2 regions of the Lentzea sp. CA-135723 genome follow, and region 2 is predicted to be linked to the other one. Evidence: predicted binding sites of a transcription regulator. Region 2 holds the regulator's gene; the other holds the start of a gene.

Region 1 (9,720 bases), 870 kb from region 2:
CAAGTCGGGCACGATCGCGCGCAACCAGTCGACCAGCCTCTTCGTGAACGTGCCGAAGGGCACGACCGCGCTGAAGGTCGACATGACCGCCGGTGGCGCCGAGGCCGGCAAGGGCCAGGTCCGCTTCCTGCGCTACACCCCGCAGGGCATCGGGTTCGACAGCAACACGTCGACCAACTGCTACAACCCCGACGCGGGCGCCGGTTGTGCCGGTGGCACGCCGACGAGCCGCACGGTCGCCAACCCGATCGCCGGTGTCTGGGAGATCGTGGTCGAGGCGCGCCGCACCTCCGACGCCGACGAGGCGCCGTACTCGGTGACCGCGTCCGTCCTCGGCACGACGATCAGCCCGAACCCGGACGTCATCGCGTCCGGCACGGTCGGCACCCCGATCGAGCGCACCTACTCCGTCACGAACACGCAGGCCAGCTTCAACGGCCGGCTCGCGGCGGGTGCGGTCGGCAGCGCGAAGACGGCCCGCCCGTCGATCGCGAACCTCGCGCAGCAGCAGTACCCGATCGCCGTCGCGCCCGGCTCGACGCGGCTCACCGTCACGATCGGCAACACCACCGATCAGGGCGCTGACCTCGACCTGCTGGTCTACAACTGCACGACGGGCAGCTGCGTGCTCGCCGGTCAGTCGGCCGACGCGGACTCCGAGGAGTCCGTGACGATCACCAACCCGGCCGCGGGCAACTGGGTCGCCCTGGTGGACGGCTACGCGGTGCCCGCGGGCACCACGGAGTTCGACTACTTCGACGTCTACACCGCTTCGTCGCTCGGCACGCTGACCGTCTCGGACAGCAACGCCGACCGCGCCGCGGGTGCGTCGTGGAACGCCACGGGCGTCATCACGCCGCTCGGCCAGCCCGGTGCCGGCCGCGTGCTGCGCGGTGAGCTCGAGGTCCGCACGTTCGACAACGCCGTGATCGGCAGCGGTGCCGTGATCGTGCAGGCAGTCAGCTAAGTCCACTTAGGAACGCGGAAAGCCCCAGAATCCACGAGATTCTGGGGCTTTCTACGGTTCAGGCAACTTGTTGCTGAGCGGTTCGTCCACGTCGATCGCGGACACCCCGATGATCAGATGCGCGTCTTCCACCTTGTCGACCGGCATCTCGGCGCGCAGGTAGCCGATTCTGGGATCCCGCGACTCGACGGTCGCGCCCAGCGCCTTCAGTGCCTGCTCGACCTCCTCGCTGCGTCCCTGCTGCACGGCGATCGTCAGTGGCACTGTGAGGTGGCCGTCACGCTTCGCCTGCTCGATCCGGTTCTTGTCCGGTTTGGCTGCTGACACGGCAGGCACCTCCGCCAAGGGCACGGCTGGAGACCCGTTCGTACCACAGCTCCCGAGAGCCAGCGCGCAAAACGCGACGGCGAGCGGTCTTCTCATGGATCTAGGACGGAGTGGCCGCGACGCCTGGTTGCACGATCTTCGCGAACTCTTCCGGATGCGTCAGGTGAGCCACGTGACCTGCGCCTTCGATGGTGGTCAGGGCGCCGCCGGTGTCGTTCGCGATGGTCCTCGCGGCTGGTCCGAACAGGTGATCCGTGTGCTCACCGACGATGACCGTGACCGGAATGTCCAGCTTCGGCGGCTCGTGGACGGCGGCCTGCAGTTCGCACATCATGGTCGTCGCAACCTCCCAGCGTTCGGGGGCGCTGTCGCAGCAGACCAGCTCGTCGACGATCCGGACGACCACGATCTCCAGGGTCAGGTCGCGGCCGCCTGCGGTGAGAGCTTTCTCCTAGGCGTCGACCGCGACGGGGTTGATGCCGATCGCGGGTTCGTAAAGCACGAGCGCCCGTGAGGTCGTCGCGCTCCTGAGTCGTGAGCAGGGCGAAGATCCCGCCGTAGCTGCGGCCGATCAGGGTGGTGCTCTCGTGGCGGTCGAGGACGGCGTGCAGGTCGTCGACCTCGGTGCGCAGGCAGTAGTCCGCCGGCGACGGGACGCCATTGCGGCCGCGTCGGTCAGGCGTCTCCGCCGGCGCCAGCAGGGCTTTCATCGTGTTGATCGGTGAACTGGCCGCCGAGTGCGGCGTTTCCGCCCGTTCGATCCGCCACTACGAGAAGTGCGGCCTGCTGTCGTCGGAACGGTCCCCGAACGGCTACCGCGTCTACCGGCAGACCGACGTTGAGACCGTGCGGCGGATCAAGGCGCTGCTGAACGTGGGCCTGCCCGTCGCCACCATCGCGCTGCTGCTGCCGTGCGTCGTGGACGCCTCACCGCGCCTCGACCCGTGCGCGAACCTGATGGCGACCCTGCACGCCGAGGTAGCCCGCCTGGACGACCAGGCCGCCGAGATCGCCCGATGCCGCGGCCTGATCACCGGCATCCTCGAACGCTCCACGGCCTAGGTCTACTGCTTGGGCCCCGCAAACGCCTGCTCCCGCAACGCCCCGTCCAGGCTCTCGCCGAACACCCGCGCGTCCGTGTGCTGGTCACCTGTGGGCTGCTGCTTCGACGCGCGAGTGAGCGCGCGCGTGCGGATGTGCGGCAACGCCCCGTCGTGCTGCCGCTGCACCCAGTCCACCAGGTGCTCGCGCGTCAAACACCTGAGGTCCCAGAGCTTCCCGGCGTCGGCGGCGCTCACCAGCGCCCGCAACCGCACGAACCCCTGCGTCGCCTGCGTGACCTGGAGGACCGACACCCGCCCGTCCCACAGGTCGCTGCCCTCCAGCATGGACCGCATCTCCTGCCGCATCGCCTCGACCGGCACCGTCCAGTCGAGATCGAGCTCGACGGTGCCCAGCAACGCCGACTGCGTGCGCGTCCAGTTCTCGAACGGCGTCTTCAAGAAGTACGAGGTGGGCAGTACCAGCCGCCGGTCGTCCCACAGGTGCAGCACGACGTAAGTCAGCGTGACGTCCTCGACCCGCCCCCACTCGCCCTCGACCACCACGACGTCGTCCAGCCGCACCGCGTCGCTGAACGCGATCTGCAACCCCGAGATCAGGTTGCCCAGCAACGACTGCGCGGAGAACGCCGCCACCGCACCGATCACCGCCGCCGAGGCCAGCACCGTGGACCCGACCGCCCGCGCACCGGGGAACGTCATCAGGATCGCCCCGACCGCCAGCACCCCGATGACCACCAGCACCAGCCGCCGCACCAGCACGACCTGCGTGTGCACGCGGCGCGCGTGCCGGTTGTCCGTGACGTCGGTGCGAATCCGTGACAGCGACAGGTCCACCAGCGTGCTGATCAACGCGGCCAGCAGCCACGCGCCCGCCAGGATCAACGCGATCCCCAGCACGTGCAACGTGACCGGCGCGTCCACCGGGTACGCGCTGAGGCTGATCTGCGCGGCCAGCAGGGCCCCGAAGACCTGACCGGGCCGGTACATCCGGCCGCTGTGGCTGAACCGGCGCACCAGCCGGTGGACCACCTCCACGACCAGCAGTGCGAAGGCCACCGAGCAGCCCAGGACGACGAAAAGCATGTGCCTCCTCCCGTGTATCAGGGCCGGGTACCCGGCGGCCGCGGCGGCGGACACCGTGAAACGGGTCTCAGCGGAAGGGCTTGCGATCGGAGTTTGAGTTTGCAAGACTCAAACCATGCTCACGACGACGGAAGCGCTGGACCTGGTCGAACGCGCGACCTCGCCCGAGGCGCTGTTCGGCCCGCGCACCACGGACCCCGACCTGCGCCGGGAGGCGCGGCGCCGGTACCGCGCGCTCTCCTCGGTCCTGCACCCCGACGTGGTCGGCCCGGCCAACACCCGCGCCCACGCCGCCCAGGCCGAACTGACCCGCCTGCACCACGAGTGGGTCAACGCCAGGACGGTCACGCTGACCACCCGGACCGGCGCCTACCGCATCGGCGAGCCGTTCGCGGTCGGCAGCATCGCCAACCTCTACGAGGCCGACGGCCCGTACGTGGTCAAGGTGGTGCGCAACCCCGGTCTCAACCCGCTGATCCACGGCGAGTGGGAGGCGTTGCGCAGGCTCGAACGCTTCACCGACCGCAACGCGTGGCTGCGGCCGTTCTACCCGCGGCTGCTCGACACGTCGGGCGAGACGGCGAAGGGCTCCAGGGCGTTCACGGTGCTCGACCCGCTCAGGGACGGCTTCGTGACGCTCGAAGAGGTCCACAAGGCATTCCCCGCGGGTCTGGACGGACGCGACTACGCGTGGATGCACCGCAGGCTCCTGAAAGCGTTGGCCGGAGCGCATCAAGCGGGTCTGGTGCACGGTGCCGTCACCAAGGACAACGTCCTGGTGCACCCAGAACAACACGGGATCGTCCTGGTCGGCTGGTCGTTCGCGGTGCAGGAGAACGAACGGCTGATGGCGACCAGCAAGACGATCGAGTACCCGCCGGAGGTCGCGAACAACGAGCCGGTCACCGCCGCCACCGACGTCCACATGGCACACAGGCTGATGCTCGACCTGTTGCTCCCCAACGAAACCAGGCAACGAACTTTCGCCAGGGGGTGCATGCAGGACCGTCCGCAACAACGGCCGGACGCCGCAGATCTGATCCGCGAGTACGACGAACTGCTCGAAGAGCTCTACGGGCCGAGGACCTTCCGCCCGTTCACGATGCCCAAGACAGGAGAATGACCATGGGACACGGCAACTGGGACGACAACGCGTACGCCGCGGCCAGGACCTTCCGCGCCGCCAAGGGGATCGCCGACTTCGGCTACACCGCCTCGGTCAAGGCCACGCCGGCGTCGGGCTGGAAGGCGGCGCCGTCGCTCGACCCGTTCCAGGTCGGCTTCCGCGAGTGCAGAGACTCGGCCGACCACGCCGACTCGACACCGATCGCCGTGCTGTTCGACGTCACGGGCTCGATGGGCAGCGTGCCGATGATCATGCAGGGCAAGCTCGGCAAGCTGCACGGGTTGTTGCAGCGCAAGGGATATCTGGCTGACCCGCAGCTGCTGTTCGGTGGCATCGGGGACGCCGACAGCGACCGGGTTCCGTTGCAGGTCGGGCAGTTCGAGTCGGACAACCGCATGGACGAGCAGCTGCGCGACATCTTCCTCGAAGGCAACGGCGGCGGGCAGAAGAGCGAGTCGTACGAGCTGGCCGCGTACTTCATCGCACGGCACGTCGTCACGGACGCGTGGCAGAAGCGCGGCCGCAAGGGCTACCTGTTCATCATCGGCGACGAGCTGAACAAGCCGCGGCTCGAGGCCCGGCACATCCGCCGGGTCATCGGCGACGACGTCAAGCAGGACATCGACCCCGTGTCGGTGTACCGCGAGCTCGCCAAGAAGTGGCACGTCTACTTCATCCTGCCCAACCAGTCGTCGTACTTCCACGACGACAGCATCGGTGACCACTGGCGCGCCATCCTCGGCCAGAACTTCCTCAAGCTGGACGACCCCGGCGCGGTGTGCGAGCTGATCGCGGCCACGATCGGGCTGGAGGAGCAGGTCGTGGACCTCGACCAGGCGCTGGTCGACCTCGCCGAGGTCGGGTCGGCCGCCGAACGCGACGCCGTCGGCAAGGCGCTCGTCGCGGTCGGCAGCGGCAAGCGCGCGGTCGTGGCGGCGCCGCTTGGCATCGACGGTCCCGACGACGTGGCGCTGTCGTGAACGACCATGTGATCGTCGTCGGGCTCGGGTTCGGCGACGAGGGCAAGGGAGCGGTCGTCGACGCTCTGTGCGCGGACGGCTCGGTCAGCACCGTCGTGCGGTTCAACGGCGGTGCGCAGGCCGCGCACAACGTGATCGCCGACGGACGGCACCACACGTTCAGCCAGTTCGGGTCCGGCACGCTCGCGGGCGTGCCGACCCTGCTCTCCCGGCACGTCCTGGTGGAGCCGATCGCGCTGGCCACCGAGTCGCGCGAACTGGAGGCGCTCGGTGTCGTCGACCCGCTCTCGCTGATGTCGATCGCGGCGAACGCCCTGCTCACCACGCCGTTCCACGTGGCCGCCAACCGGGCGCGCGAGTACGCCAGGGGCGAGAACCGGCACGGCTCGTGCGGCAAGGGCATCGGCGAGACCGCCTGGTACGGGCTGCTCGCCCGCCACACGAAAGGCGAAGTCGTTGAGGGACAAGAGGTTCTCGGCTACCCGGGGCCCGCTCCCAGGGTCGGAGACTGCCTGAACCCGCGCACGCTCCGGCAACGCCTGGACGTGCTCGCGAAGTTCTACGAGCCGCTGATCGGCGACGGCATCAGCGTGGACGAGCTGGTCCTGCTCTACCGCGCGTTCGCCGACGCCGTCCGCATCACGAACGACGACCTGCCGGACGGACGGCTCGTCTTCGAGGGCGCCCAAGGTGTTCTCCTCGACGAGACCTACGGGTTCCACCCGCACACCACCTGGTCCACGGTCGTCCCGCGCAACGCCCGCGAGCTGCTCGACGGCAGCCACGCCCGCGTGATCGGCGTGACCAGGACCTACCAGACGCGGCACGGCGCGGGGCCGCTGCCGACCGAGGACGCCGCCGTCCTCGCGAGGTTTCCCGAGGCGCACAACGGGACGGGGGAGTTCCAGGGTGCGTGGCGGGCGGGTCACCTCGACGCCGAACTGCTTCAGTACGCGGTCCGGTGTTGCGGTGGCATCGACGGACTGGCCGTGACGCACCTGGACGCTCATGGGCTGAAGGTCTCCACCATCGAGGGGTTGGTGGAGCTGACGGACCCCGTGGCGTACCTCGGCGACCTGCTGGGGGTGGGCGTGGAGGTCACGGGGGCGGGACCCGCCCGCGCCGACTACCAGGTGCGCACGCCGGTCCGGAACTGAAGGGGGAGAATCGCGGCCATGATCGAGTCGACTCTGGTGTCGGTGGACGTGATCGTGCTGCGTTTCGACCCGGACGCGCGCGCGGTGCTCGTGGGGGTGGCACCGCGCGCGCAGGAGCCGTTCGCGGGCGAACTGGCCCTTCCCGGCGTGCTGCTGGGCAGGGGCGAACGCCTGCGCGACGCCACCACCAGGGCTGTCGTCGGCAAGCTGGGCCTGGCAGAGGACTCGGTGACGGCGACCGGCCAGCTCGCCACGTTCGACGAACCGTCCCGTGACCCGCGCGGCCCGACGCTGTCGATCGCGCTGTGGGCCACGGTCACCCGCCCGCGCGAGGTCGAGCACCTGACCTGGGCGCCGCTGACCGCCGTGCCACCGCTGGCGTTCGACCACGACCGGATCGTCGCCGACTGCCGCCCGATGTTCGCCGACAAGCTGTGGCGCGACGTGCCGTTCACCGCCGGCCTGCTGGGGCGTGAGTTCACGACGGCGCAGGCGTTGGACGTGACCGAGTCGCTGACCGGCGACCGGCCCTACCCGGCCAACCTGGGCCGCACGATGGACCGCGTGCCGGGCCTGGGGCGCACCACCGAACACGCGGCCGCGCTGCCCAAGGGAGGCAGGCCGCCGCTGGTCTGGAAGTGGTCCGATGACCGTCGATGAGGAGCCCATGGCGCGGCTTCGGGTCTGCAACGACGGCGAGGAACCGCTGGAGCTGATCCTGGAGCCGTACGGAAGCGACCACTGGCTGCTGCCCGGTGAGACCTTCGTGGTCTGGACGTTCGGATCCGCGAGCGGCCGGATGTGGTCCGGGACGACACGGGGCAACGAGCCGTTCGAGGTGGATCACGGGTCGAGATCGATCACGGTCCACGCGAACGGCTCTCGCAGCTACGTCACGGACGTCGACGGCAACGACATCGAGTGCGGCCACCAACGCCCCACCGGCTAGCGCGGCAGTTCGGCCTTGAACAGCCAGCGCGTGAGCAGGTCGCGGTGCCCGGCGAGCGAGATGAAGTCCTCGGTCGTCGCCACCCCGTGCCGGTTGCGCGCACACCACTCCCGCAGCAGCGCGAAGAACGAGTCGTCGCCCATCGCGCGCCTCAACGCGTGCAACGTCAACGCTCCGCGCTTGTACACCCGGTCGTCGAACCAGTCCGCGCGTGCCGGCCGCCCGATGATGATGTTCTGCGGCAACCGGCGCAGCAGATCCCTTGCCGCAGCGGCACAAACGTCCGCGGACCGGCCACCTGAAGCCTCCGACCACAGCCACTCCGAGTAGCAGGCGAAGCCCTCGTTGAGCCAGATGTGCTCCCACGCGGCGATCCCGACGGAGTTGCCGAACCACTGGTGCGCCAGCTCGTGCGCCACCAGGCGTTCCGAACCCCGGCGCCCGTCCACGTGGTTCGAACCGAACGTCGACAACCCTTGCGCCTCAACGGGAACGTCCAGCGCGTCGTCGGTCACCACGACCGCGTACCGGGTGAACGGGTACGGGCCGAAGAGCGACGAGAACAGCTCGATCATCGCGTTCTGCCGGCCGAAGTCGTGTGCCACCAGCCGCTTCAGCCGCGCGGGCGCCCACACGTCCGGCAACGCCTCGACGTACTGTCCGATCTGGACGGTCGCGAGGTAGGTCGCCATCGGTGCTGCCATCGAGTACGTCCACCGGGTGGTGCTGCCGGAGACCTTGCCGTCGACCAGCACCCCGTTGCACACCACCGTGTACGGCGAGGGCGCGGTGACCTCCAGGTGGTACGAGGCCTTCGACGACGGGTCGTCCAGGCACGGGAACCAGGATGGCGCGCCCACAGGTTGCGACGCCACCAGCGACCCGTCGGTCAGCTCGTCCCAGCCGAGGTCGCCCCACTCGGGCGTCGAGATCGGGTGCGGTGTGCCCGAGTAGCGGACGTCGACGGAGAACGCCCCGCGCACGGCCGCCCGCACGCGGAGTTTGCCGCCGGAGTGGAAGTACCGCACCGGACGGCCGTTCACCAGCACCTTCGAGATCCGCAGCGAGCCGAACGACAGCTCGAACGACGACAGCGAGGTGCAGGAAGCCTGCAGCACCGCGCGCCCCGAGAGGCGCGCGGAGTGCGGCTTGTAGTCAAGCTCTAGCGCGTAATGATGTACGGAGAAGCTCATGTCCACGCGGAGATCGGGTTGCCCAGCCAACGGGTTCCCGACGGTACATCCTCTCCGCGCATGACGAGCGAGGCGGGTCCGATCGTGGTGTGGTCGCCGACGGACGCGCCCGGCAGCACGATGCCGTGCGGGCCCAAAGTAGAGCCGGCGCCCAGCTCCACGCGGTCCATCCGCAGGATCCGGTCGTGGAACAGGTGCGTCTGCACGACGCAGCCCCGGTTCACGGTCGCCCCGGCACCCAGCTTCACCAGGTCCGCCTCGGGCAGCCAGTACGACTCGCACCACACGCCGCGGCCCACGGACGCGCCCAGCGAGCGCAGCCACAGGTTCATGATCGGCGTGCCGCCGGAGAACCCGATCAGCCACGGCACCGCGAGGACCTCGACGAACGTGTCCGCCAGCTCGTTGCGCCACACGAACGCCGACCACAACGGGTACTCACGGGTCTTGAACCGGCCCACGAGCGTCCACTTGGCGACCACGGCGATCAGGCACGCGGTCACGCCGGCGCCGAGCAGCACCAGGCCGGACGCCCAGATCCCGAACTCCTTCAGGGCGAACAGGACGAGCACGACCAAAGCGACGTTCAGCATCACCGGGACGAACCGGCACAGCTCGACCAGCGCCCGCGCCCACATCAGGTGCTTCGGCGGGTCGAACGTGCGCGACTGGTCCGACACCTCGGCGGCCCGCGGCAGCTTCATCGGCGGCATGCCCAGGTAGGACGACCCGGCCTTGGCGCGCTTCGGAGCCGCCGACAGCACGCCGACGAGCCCGCCCTTCGGCACCGTGCGGCCCGGCGCGGTCATGCCCGAGTTGCCCAGGAACGCCCGCTTGCCCACACGGGCCGTGGCGATGCGCAGCCAGCCGCCGC
Region 2 (9,720 bases):
ACCATGAAGTTCGCGCGAGAGGTGTCCGGCATCAGCCACGGGGTGAGCCTCGGGCTGCTCGCCGCGCTCTACGTCCGCGACTCGCTGGCGTTGTCCGTCGACGTCGAGCCGCACGTGCCGGGCCTGGAGCCCTCGTTGCCGGTGCAGGTGCCGCTCGGCACCGACCGCGCGGCCGTGACCGCCGAGTGGCCCGGCTGGTGGGCCGACGCGCTCGACGCGTGCACCCGAGGCGCCGAGTCCCCGACCCCGGAGGACGCTCCGGCGCTGCTGACCCGCCCGGCGAGCCGTGCCGCGGTGCTGACCCTGAAGCCCGGCATCGAACAGCTGCACCGCGTGCAGAGCCCCGCCGCGTTGCCCATCGGGGACGTGCTGCGCGGCATCGAGTCGCGCATCGGCCGGTGGGCGCAGAGCGTCGAGCTGCACATCGCCGAGGTGCCGGTCGAGGGCTACCTGTGGGAACGCATCGCGCCCGCGCACGTGCTGGCGTCCACCCGCTTCCTCAACGACCCGGCTCGCACGGCGCCGGCGTTGCGCGCCGTTCTCGAAGACCTGGTCTGAAGACCCGGTAGGGGTAGCCCCACCCCACCTTCGGGGGCTTGCAGCCGTGTTCCTGAGCCGTGCCGCCTCTAGTTTTGAGCCCATGATGAGGACAGCGCTGGTGGCGTTGGTTGTGGGGGCGGTGCTCGCGGTCGCGACCGGCTGCGGTGGCATCCGCATCATGAAGTACGAGTTCTCCGACGACCACGTGGTCGCGGAGACGTTCAAGTCGGTCAAGGTCCGCAGCGACCAGGACTCCGGCGACGTGACGATCCGGTACCAGCAGGGGCTGACCGAGACGAAGATCCACCGCCGGATCGAGCACCACCGGGACAACAAGCCGACCGACGTCAAGCACCGCGTCGAGGGGGACGCGCTGGTGCTGGACGGCTGCGGCCGCAACTGCGAGATCAACTACGAGGTCCTGGTGCCGAGCGCGGACATCACGGTGCAGGGCGACAACGGCTCGGGGGACGCGCTCTTCGAAGGCGTGGCCGCGGTGGACTACCGGACCGGGTCCGGCGACGTGAAGGTCAGGGACGTCAAGGGGGACGTCCGCGCCACCTCGGGGTCGGGGGACTTCGAGTTCAGCCGCGTCGACGGCGGGCTCATCGTGGAGGTCAGCTCCGGGAACGTGATCCTCGACCGGATCAAGGGCAAGTCGATGGTCGTGACCCACTCCGGTGACATCACCGGCACCGGGATCGACAACGACTTCACCGCCGACGCGTCCTCGGGCAACGTCTCGCTGACGTTCCTGTCGACGCGGTCGGTGCGGGCGAACTCCGGTTCCGGCGACATCAACCTGCGGATTCCCGGCGGCCCGTTCAAGATCGAGGGCAACTCGGGCAGCGGCGACCGGATGTTCAACGTGCCGACCGATCCGGCGTCGAAGACCGAGCTCCAGCTGTCCACCGGGTCGGGGGACGTCCGCGTGATCGGCATCTGAAGCCGGGTCACTGTGTCGAGGGCCACTCCACAAGGGGTGGCCCTCAGTGCGTTCTGAGGGAACAACCAGAGTTCTCCGGTCGTTGGGCCAGTCAGAAAGCTTGAGTCGGGTAGGCTCAGGTTTGAGCGGATGGCAAACTTGAGCCAGCAACGCTCAACAAGTACTAGCGGAAGGAACTCCAATGGCGCGTGCAGTCGGCATCGACTTGGGGACGACCAACTCCGTCGTCGCCGTTCTCGAAGGCGGTGAGCCGACGGTCATCGCCAACTCGGAGGGCTCCAGGACGACCCCGTCCATCGTCGCGTTCGCCAAGAACGGCGAGGTCCTCGTGGGTCAGCCCGCGAAGAACCAGGCCGTCACCAACGTCGACCGCACCATCCGGTCGGTCAAGCGGCACGTCGGCACCAACTGGAAGACCGACGAGATCGACGGCAAGCAGTACACCTCGCAGGAGATCTCCGCGCGCGTGCTGATGAAGCTCAAGCGCGACGCCGAGGCGTACCTCGGTGAGGAGATCACCGACGCCGTCATCACCGTCCCCGCCTACTTCGAGGACGCGCAGCGCCAGGCCACCAAGGAGGCCGGCCAGATCGCGGGCCTCAACGTGCTCCGCATCGTCAACGAGCCGACGTCGGCCGCGCTGGCGTACGGCCTCGACAAGGGCGAGAAGGAGCAGACCATCCTGGTCTTCGACCTCGGTGGCGGCACGTTCGACGTCTCGCTGCTCGAGCTCGGTGACGGCGTGGTCGAGGTCCGGGCGACCTCCGGTGACAACCACCTCGGTGGCGACGACTGGGACCAGCGCGTCGTCGACTGGCTGGTCGAGCGCTTCAAGCAGGCCAACGGCATCGACCTGACCAAGGACAAGATGGCCCTGCAGCGGATCCGCGAGGCCGCCGAGAAGGCCAAGATCGAGCTGTCCAGCTCGTCGCAGGCGTCGATCAACCTGCCGTACATCACGGTGGACGGCGACAAGAACCCGCTGTTCCTCGACGAGACGCTGTCGCGCGCCGAGTTCCAGCGGATCACGAACGACCTGCTGGAGCGCACCCGCGCGCCGTTCAACAACGTGATCAAGGACGCCAACATCTCCGTCGGCGACATCGACCACGTCGTGCTCGTCGGTGGCTCCACCCGCATGCCCGCCGTCGGTGAGCTCGTCAAGGAGCTGACCGGTGGCCGCGAGCCCAACAAGGGCGTGAACCCGGACGAGGTCGTCGCCGTCGGCGCCGCCCTGCAGGCCGGTGTCCTCAAGGGCGAGGTCAAGGACGTCCTGCTGCTCGACGTCACCCCGCTGTCCCTCGGCATCGAGACCAAGGGCGGCATCATGACCAAGCTGATCGAGCGCAACACCACGATCCCGACGAAGCGCTCCGAGACCTTCACGACGGCCGACGACAACCAGCCGTCCGTGCAGATCCAGGTCTTCCAGGGCGAGCGCGAGATCGCGGCGCACAACAAGAAGCTCGGCATGTTCGAGCTGACCGGCCTGCCGCCCGCCCCGCGTGGCGTGCCGCAGATCGAGGTCACCTTCGACATCGACGCGAACGGCATCGTCCACGTCTTCGCGAAGGACCTGGGCACCGGCAAGGAGCAGTCGATGACGATCACCGGTGGCTCCGCGCTGCCGAAGGACGACATCGACCGCATGGTGAAGGACGCCGAGGCCCACGCGGAGGAGGACAAGCGCCGCCGCGAGGAGGCCGAGGTCCGCAACCAGGCCGAGACGCTCGTCTACCAGACGGAGAAGGTCGTCAAGGAGAACGACGACAAGCTCCCCGCCGAGATCAAGGACAAGGTCAACGCCGCGATCGCGGAGGCGACCGAGGCGCTCAAGGGCACCGACATCAACGCCATCAAGACGGCGGTCGAGAAGCTCGCGACCGAGTCCCAGGCCATCGGCCAGGCGATCTACGCCAACGCTCCTGGTGCTCAGGGCGCCGAGGCCCCCGGTGCGGACGCGCCGGGTGCCGCGGGTGCCGGTGCGGGCGCCAAGAAGGACGATGACGTCGTCGACGCCGAGATCGTGGACGAGGACGAGAAGAAGTGACCGAACCGAGGCACGCCGCCCCCGACGAGGAGCAGCCTCAGGTCGTCGTGAACGACCGGCGCCGGATCGACCCGGAAACGGGCGAGGTCCGGCCGCCGGCCCACGCGGCTCCCGAGGAAGGCGCTGCTCCGGAAGAGCCCCTGGTCGCCGAGGTCGTGGACGAGGTGGCCGCCGAGCTGAAGACCCAGCTCGACGAGCGCACCGCCGACCTGCAGCGGCTCACCGCCGAGTACGCGAACTACCGCAAGCGGGTGGAACGCGACCGCGAGGCAGTGATCAACAACGCGAAGGCGACCGTCGCCGGCGAGCTGCTGTCGGTGCTGGACGACATCGAACGGGCCGCCGCGCACGGCGACCTGACCGGTGCGTTCAAGGCCGTGGCGGACAAGCTCGTGTCCACGTTGCAGAAGACCGGCCTCGAGCCGTTCGCGCACGAGGGCGAGGCGTTCGACCCGTCGGTGCACGAGGCCGTGCAGCACAGCACGTCCCCGGACGTCGACGGACCGACGGTCACCGCGGTGCTGCGCCGCGGCTACACCTTCGGCGAGAAGCTCGTCCGCCCCGCGCTTGTCGCGGTGACCGACCACGAGCCCGGTGCCGCGCCGGCTCCGGCTGAAGAAGCGTAGGGAGGAGGAGACGTCCGGTGAGTGCTAGGGACTGGATCGAGAAGGACTTCTACCGCGAGCTGGGCGTCTCCTCCGACGCGTCGGCCGACGAGATCAAGAAGTCGTACCGCAAGCTCGCGCGCGAGCTGCACCCGGACGCGAACCCCGGCGACGCCAAGGCGGAAGCCCGCTTCAAGGCGGTCTCCGAGGCCTACGGCGTGCTGTCGGACGCGGCCAAGCGCAAGCAGTACGACGAGGCCCGCCGCCTGTTCGCGGGCGGTGGCGGCTTCCCCGGCTCCGGCGGCTTCGGCTCCGGCGGGTTCGACGTCAACGACCTGTTCGGCCGTGCCGCGCAGGGCACCGGTGGCAGCGGCGGCGGGCTGGGCGACCTGCTCGGCGGCCTGTTCAACCGGCGAGGCGGAGGCACGGCCCCCGGCTCGGCCACGCGCCCGCGTCGTGGCGAGGACGTCGAGACCGACGTCCGCATCGACTTCACCGAGGCGGTGAAGGGCGCGACGGTGCCGCTGCGCCTGTCGTCCCCCGCCGCCTGCACCACCTGCAACGGTTCCGGCGCCAAGCCCGGCACCACCCCGCACACCTGCGCGACCTGCTCGGGTTCCGGCCTGGTCACCCGCTCGCAGGGTGCCTTCGCGTTCAGCGAGCCGTGCCGCGACTGCCGCGGCACCGGCCGGATCATCGACGACCCGTGCCCCGAGTGCGGCGGCGACGGCGTCAGCACCCGCACCCGCACGCTCACCGTGCGGATCCCGTCGGGCGTCGACGACGGCCAGCGCATCCGCCTCGCCGGCCAGGGCGAACCGGGCCGCAACGGCGGACCGTCCGGCGACCTGTTCGTGCGCGTGCACGTCAACCCGCACAGCGTCTTCGGCCGCCAGGGCAACGACCTGACGCTCAAGGCCGCGATGACGTTCGACGAGCTCGCACTCGGAACGACGTTGACCGTGCCGACCCTGGACGGCAAGGTGACCTTGAAGGTGCCGGCGGGCACCGCCTCCGGGCGAGTGCTGCGGGCGCGGGGCAAGGGGATCACGAAGCGCGACGGCACTTCGGGCGATCTCCTGATCACCCTGGAGGTCGCGGTGCCGAACAACCTGTCGTCCGAGGCCCGCAAGGCCCTGGAGGCGTACGCCGAAGTGACGCGGGACCACGACCCCCGCAGCGAACTGAACGCACTTCTTGAAGGGCGGTGAGTTCGGTGGGTTTTCCGTTCCCTCCCGGGACCGATGAGGACACGCCGTTCTTCGTGATCTCGGTGGCAGCCCAGCTGTCCGGCCTGCACGCCCAGACCCTCCGGTCCTACGACCGGATGGGCCTGGTCTCCCCGGGCCGCACCTCCGGCGGCGGCCGCCGCTACTCGATGCGCGACATCGTGCTGCTGCGCGAGGTCCAACGCCTCTCCCAGGACGAGGGCGTCAACCTCGCCGGCATCAAGCGCATCATCGACCTGGAAAACCAGGTGGACGCCCTGAGGTCGCGGGTGGTCGAGCTCCAGCAGGAACTCGCCCAGGCCCTGGCGGCAGCCGACTCCACAGCCGCCGCGGTCCACGCCTCCTACCGCCGCGACCTGGTGCCGATCCGCCAGGAGACCGCCCTGGTGGTCTGGAAACCCAAGCCGCGCAAGTGATCTGACGGTTCGGCCGAAGCTTTCGCGACGCCGCGCCCACCGAGCTGGTCGAGTTTTCTGCGACCACCGCGGGGGCGCGGCGTCGCGCTTCAGCCGGCTTCCTTCGCCTCCTACCCTCCGCCGCGCCACCTGCTTTTCGCTGCACCACTTGCCTTCTGTCGCGCCATCCACCTTTCACCGGACCCCCGAGAAGCTCGGCAAACCGAAGGTCCAGCCACCCGGACGGGTGAACCTCGTCCTGATTCACGCCTGGCCCCGTCTAGTAGATGTCCGGAAACCATGATCACCTTCCCCCGCAAGCGGAAGGGGGCGGGCGGCGGCGAGAAGGGGCGGACGAAGCGACCGGCGTTCGAGCAGCAGCACGAAGCCACGCCGGCCAGGTCGGCAGGCCAGGTGTTCGAAGGCCAGGACGATGGCGCGTCACGCGCGTGGAACAGCGGCGGGAACCCCTGCCCTGCTTGAGGAAGCGGCTCGCCACGTCGGCTGCCCGTGAGGAAGCGGCTTGCCGCGTCGGCTGCCTGTGAGGAAGCGCCTCGCCACCTCGGCTGCCCGTGAGGAAGCGCCTCGCCGTGAGCTCGACGGCTCAGCTGCTCCCCACCGCGAGCTCGAAGCTCAGCCCTGCTCGAAGTAGAACCCGCTCTCCAGGTCCTCCAGCAGCCCGGGCCCCGTCGGCTCCCAGCCCAGCAACGCCTTCGTGCGCTCGGCGGACGTCGGCGCGTCCCGCGACACCATGAACGCCAGCGGGCCGAAGTGCTCCTGCCCGCGCTCGGCCGGGATGCTCTCGACCGGCACGCCCAGCTTCCGCCCGATCACCTCGGCGATCTCCCGCATGGTGATCGCCTCCTCGCCGACCGCGTGCAGCACCGAACCCGCCGGCGCCTTCTCCGCCGCCAGCCGGTAGAGGCGCGCCGCGTCCCTCGTGTGGCCTGCCGACCAGCGGTTGGTGCCGTCGCCGGGGTAGCCGGAGATGCCTGTGGCGCGGGCGGTGCGGACCAGGATCGGGATGAAGCCGGCCGTGTCGAGTTCACTGTGGACGGTCGGCGGCAGCACCACGACCGAGCCGCGCAGGCCCGTGGCGTCGAGGATCGCGTTGCGGGCGGCGCCGCGCGGGCCCTCGCTGGGGATCCGCTCCTCCTCGGTGGCCGTGCGGCCCAGGCCGGAGTACGACAGCGTGCCGCCGGTGCCCACCAGCGCCTTGCCGGTGCCGGACAGCTCGTCGAGGAACGCGTGCACCACGGCGAGGTCGGCTTCCGAGGCGCCCTGGTAGTCGCCCGCGTACATCTCCTCGTGCTTGAACGCCAGGTGGATCACGGCGTCCGCCTCGGCCGCTCCCTTGCGCAGGCCGTCGAGGTCGTCCAGGTCGCCGCGCTGGACCGTCACCCCCTGGGCTTCCAGCTTGGCGGCGGAGGTGTCGGAGCGGGCCAGGCCGACGACCTGGTGGCCGGCGCCCAGCAGTTCGGGGACCAGTGCTGAGCCGACGTGGCCGCTGGCGCCCGTGACGAAGACCTTCATGGCACATCCTTGAAAAAGTGATGGGACTTGGTCTCATCAACCGTAGCAGAGTGATGGGACTTAGTCGCATCACTTAGGATGTGGGGCATGGGTCGATGGGAGCCGGACGCGCGGGATCGGTTGGTGCGCGCGGCGCTCGACCTGTTCAGCGAGCAGGGGTACGAGAACACCGCCGTCGCGCAGATCGCCGAGCGCGCCGGGCTCACGAAGAGCACGTTCTTCCGGCACTTCCGCGACAAGCGCGAGGTGTTGTTCGGCGGGCAGGACGTGCTGGCCGAGCTCATGACCGGTGCCATCGCCGCGGCCGGGCCGGAGGTGGGGCCGTTGGAGGCGGTCGAGGCGGCGCTGGTGGCCACCGCGGAGACGTTCACCGAGCAGCGGCGGGCGCACGGGGCGCAGCGGCTCGAGGTGATCGCGGGCAACGACGAGCTGCGGGAGCGGTCCGCGTTGAAGATGGTCGGGTTCGCCGTCGCGATGACGGACGCGCTGCAGCGGCGCGGGGTGCCGGAGCTGGAGGCTTCGGTGGCCGCCGAGCTGGGCGTGCTGGCGTTCAACCACGGCTACGAGCGGTGGCTGCCGTCCGGCGGGGACTTCGGGGAGGTCGCCCGCCGGACGTTCAGCGAGGTGCGGGAAGCAGCCGGCAGGCTAGAGCGAGGCGAGTAGCTCGCCGACCTCGGCCGCGATGCGGTCGAGCGCCTGGTCGTTGTCGTGGGCGGCGATCGCGCGGTCCATCCAGTCCGCGATCAACGGCATCTGCTCCGGCTTCAGGCCGCGCGTCGTGATCTCCGGCGTGCCGAGCCGGATGCCGGACGGGTCGAACGGCTTGCGGGTGTCGAACGGCACCGCGTTGTAGTTCAGCTCGATGCCCGCGCGGTCCAGCGCCTGCGCGGCCGGCTTGCCCGCGATCAGCTTCGACGTCAGGTCGATCAGCACCAGGTGGTTGTCGGTGCCGCCGGAGACCAGGTCGAACCCGCGCTCCAGCAACGCCTCGGCGAGCGCATGGGCGTTGCGCACGATCATCTGCGCGTAGTCGCGGAACTCGGGCCGCGCGGCTTCCTTGAGCGCCACGGCGATGGCGGCCGTGGTGTGGTTGTGCGGACCGCCCTGAAGGCTGGGGAAGACCGCGCGGTCGATCGCCTTCGCGTGCGCGGCGTCGGTGAGGATCATGGCGCCCCGCGGCCCGCGCAACGTCTTGTGCGTGGTCGTGGTGATCACCGGCGCGTGCCCGACCGGCGACGGGTGCGCACCGCCCGCGACCAGCCCGGCGATGTGCGCGATGTCGGCGACGAGCAGCGCGCCGACCTCCTGGGCGATCTCGGCGAACGCCGGGAAGTCGATCGTGCGCGGGATCGCCGTGCCGCCGCAGAAGATCACCTTCGGACGTTCGATCTGCGCCAGCGTGCGGACCTCGTCCATGTCGACGCGGCCGGTCTCCTTGCGGACCTCGTACTGGACGCTGCGGAACCACTTCCCCGTGGCCGAGACGCTCCAGCCGTGCGTGAGGTGGCCGCCCATCGGCAGGGACATGCCCATCACGGTGTCGCCGGGGTTCAGGAACGCGAGGTACACGGCGAGGTTCGCGGGAGAGCCCGAGTAGGGCTGCACGTTCGCGTGCTCGACGCCGAAGAGCGCCTTCGCCCGTTCCTGTGCCAGCAGTTCGACCTGGTCGATGACCTGCTGGCCCTCGTAGTACCGCTTGCCGGGGTAGCCCTCGGAGTACTTGTTCGTCAGCACCGAGCCTGTTGCCTCAAGCACGGCCTGCGACACGTCGTTCTCCGACGCGATCATGCGCAGCTTGCTGGCCTGACGACGTTCCTCGGCCTGGATCAGGGCGGCGATCTCTGGATCGGCTTCGCGCAGCACGGCATCACTCCGTGCCGGGCACCCAGGCGTTCGGTGCGCTCGGCCGTCGCTTCCCGGTGGTCAGTTCCACCCTCGGCACGCCAGTCGCTTGTCGACGTGCCGAGCTTAGTCCAGCGTGAACGGGTCGTACTTGATCCGGTCGAGCGGAGTTCCCGCGACCAGCATGCGGGACACCGTGGACCTGATCATGGCCGGGCTGCCGCAGACCAGGACGTCCCGGTCCTCCCACGCGCCATAGCGGGTGACCACGTCGGCGAGGCTGCCCTGCTCGACACCTCGGACGCCGGGGTCGGACTCCAGCACCGGCACGACCGTGAGCCACGGGTTCGTGGTCGCGATGCGCTGCAGGTTGTCGAGGTCGTACAGGTCCTCGCGGGTGCGGCCGCCGTAGAACAGGTGCACGCGCGGGTTCTCGCCGTACTGCGACATCTCGTCGATGATCGCGTGCATCGGCGCGACACCCGTGCCACCGGCGACCATGAGGATGTCCGTGCCGGCCGTGCGGTCGACCGACAGACGTCCCATGGGCGGTCCGATGCGCCACGTGTCACCGGCCTGC

What was found. Region 2 encodes HspR, which represses chaperone genes until heat shock. Its sites were predicted from a motif close to ANNTTGAGTNNNNNNNACTCAANNT; they were not measured.
Region 1: a site for HspR is predicted at 3,532-3,556, ahead of ACQEU1_RS32250 (adenylate cyclase). Genes of this name have one in related genera too.

The regions. Positions count from the first base shown of each region.
Region 1 covers NZ_JBNJMK010000001.1:6,874,480-6,884,199, forward strand. The annotation lists gene ACQEU1_RS32225 (S8 family serine peptidase) at 1-967, shown strand, start outside; gene ACQEU1_RS32230 (hypothetical protein) at 1,019-1,294, opposite strand; gene ACQEU1_RS32235 (alpha/beta fold hydrolase) at 1,395-1,700, opposite strand; gene ACQEU1_RS32240 (MerR family transcriptional regulator) at 2,006-2,356, shown strand; gene ACQEU1_RS32245 (mechanosensitive ion channel family protein) at 2,359-3,441, opposite strand; gene ACQEU1_RS32250 (adenylate cyclase) at 3,557-4,564, shown strand; gene ACQEU1_RS32255 (hypothetical protein) at 4,567-5,547, shown strand; gene ACQEU1_RS32260 (adenylosuccinate synthetase) at 5,544-6,704, shown strand; gene ACQEU1_RS32265 (NUDIX hydrolase) at 6,723-7,364, shown strand; gene ACQEU1_RS32270 (hypothetical protein) at 7,351-7,653, shown strand; gene ACQEU1_RS32275 (M1 family metallopeptidase) at 7,650-8,771, opposite strand; gene ACQEU1_RS32280 (Pls/PosA family non-ribosomal peptide synthetase) at 8,843-9,720, opposite strand, start outside.
Region 2 covers NZ_JBNJMK010000001.1:5,999,498-6,009,217, forward strand. The annotation lists gene ACQEU1_RS27700 (hypothetical protein) at 4-558, shown strand; gene ACQEU1_RS27705 (DUF4097 family beta strand repeat-containing protein) at 641-1,486, shown strand; gene dnaK (molecular chaperone DnaK) at 1,668-3,536, shown strand; gene grpE (nucleotide exchange factor GrpE) at 3,533-4,162, shown strand; gene dnaJ (molecular chaperone DnaJ) at 4,180-5,352, shown strand; gene ACQEU1_RS27725 (heat shock protein transcriptional repressor HspR) at 5,358-5,786, shown strand; gene ACQEU1_RS27730 (hypothetical protein) at 6,066-6,248, shown strand; gene ACQEU1_RS27735 (SDR family oxidoreductase) at 6,399-7,298, opposite strand; gene ACQEU1_RS27740 (TetR/AcrR family transcriptional regulator) at 7,386-7,961, shown strand; gene glyA (serine hydroxymethyltransferase) at 7,944-9,161, opposite strand; ZMP/ZTP riboswitch at 9,175-9,259, opposite strand; gene ACQEU1_RS27750 (FAD-binding oxidoreductase) at 9,267-9,720, opposite strand, start outside.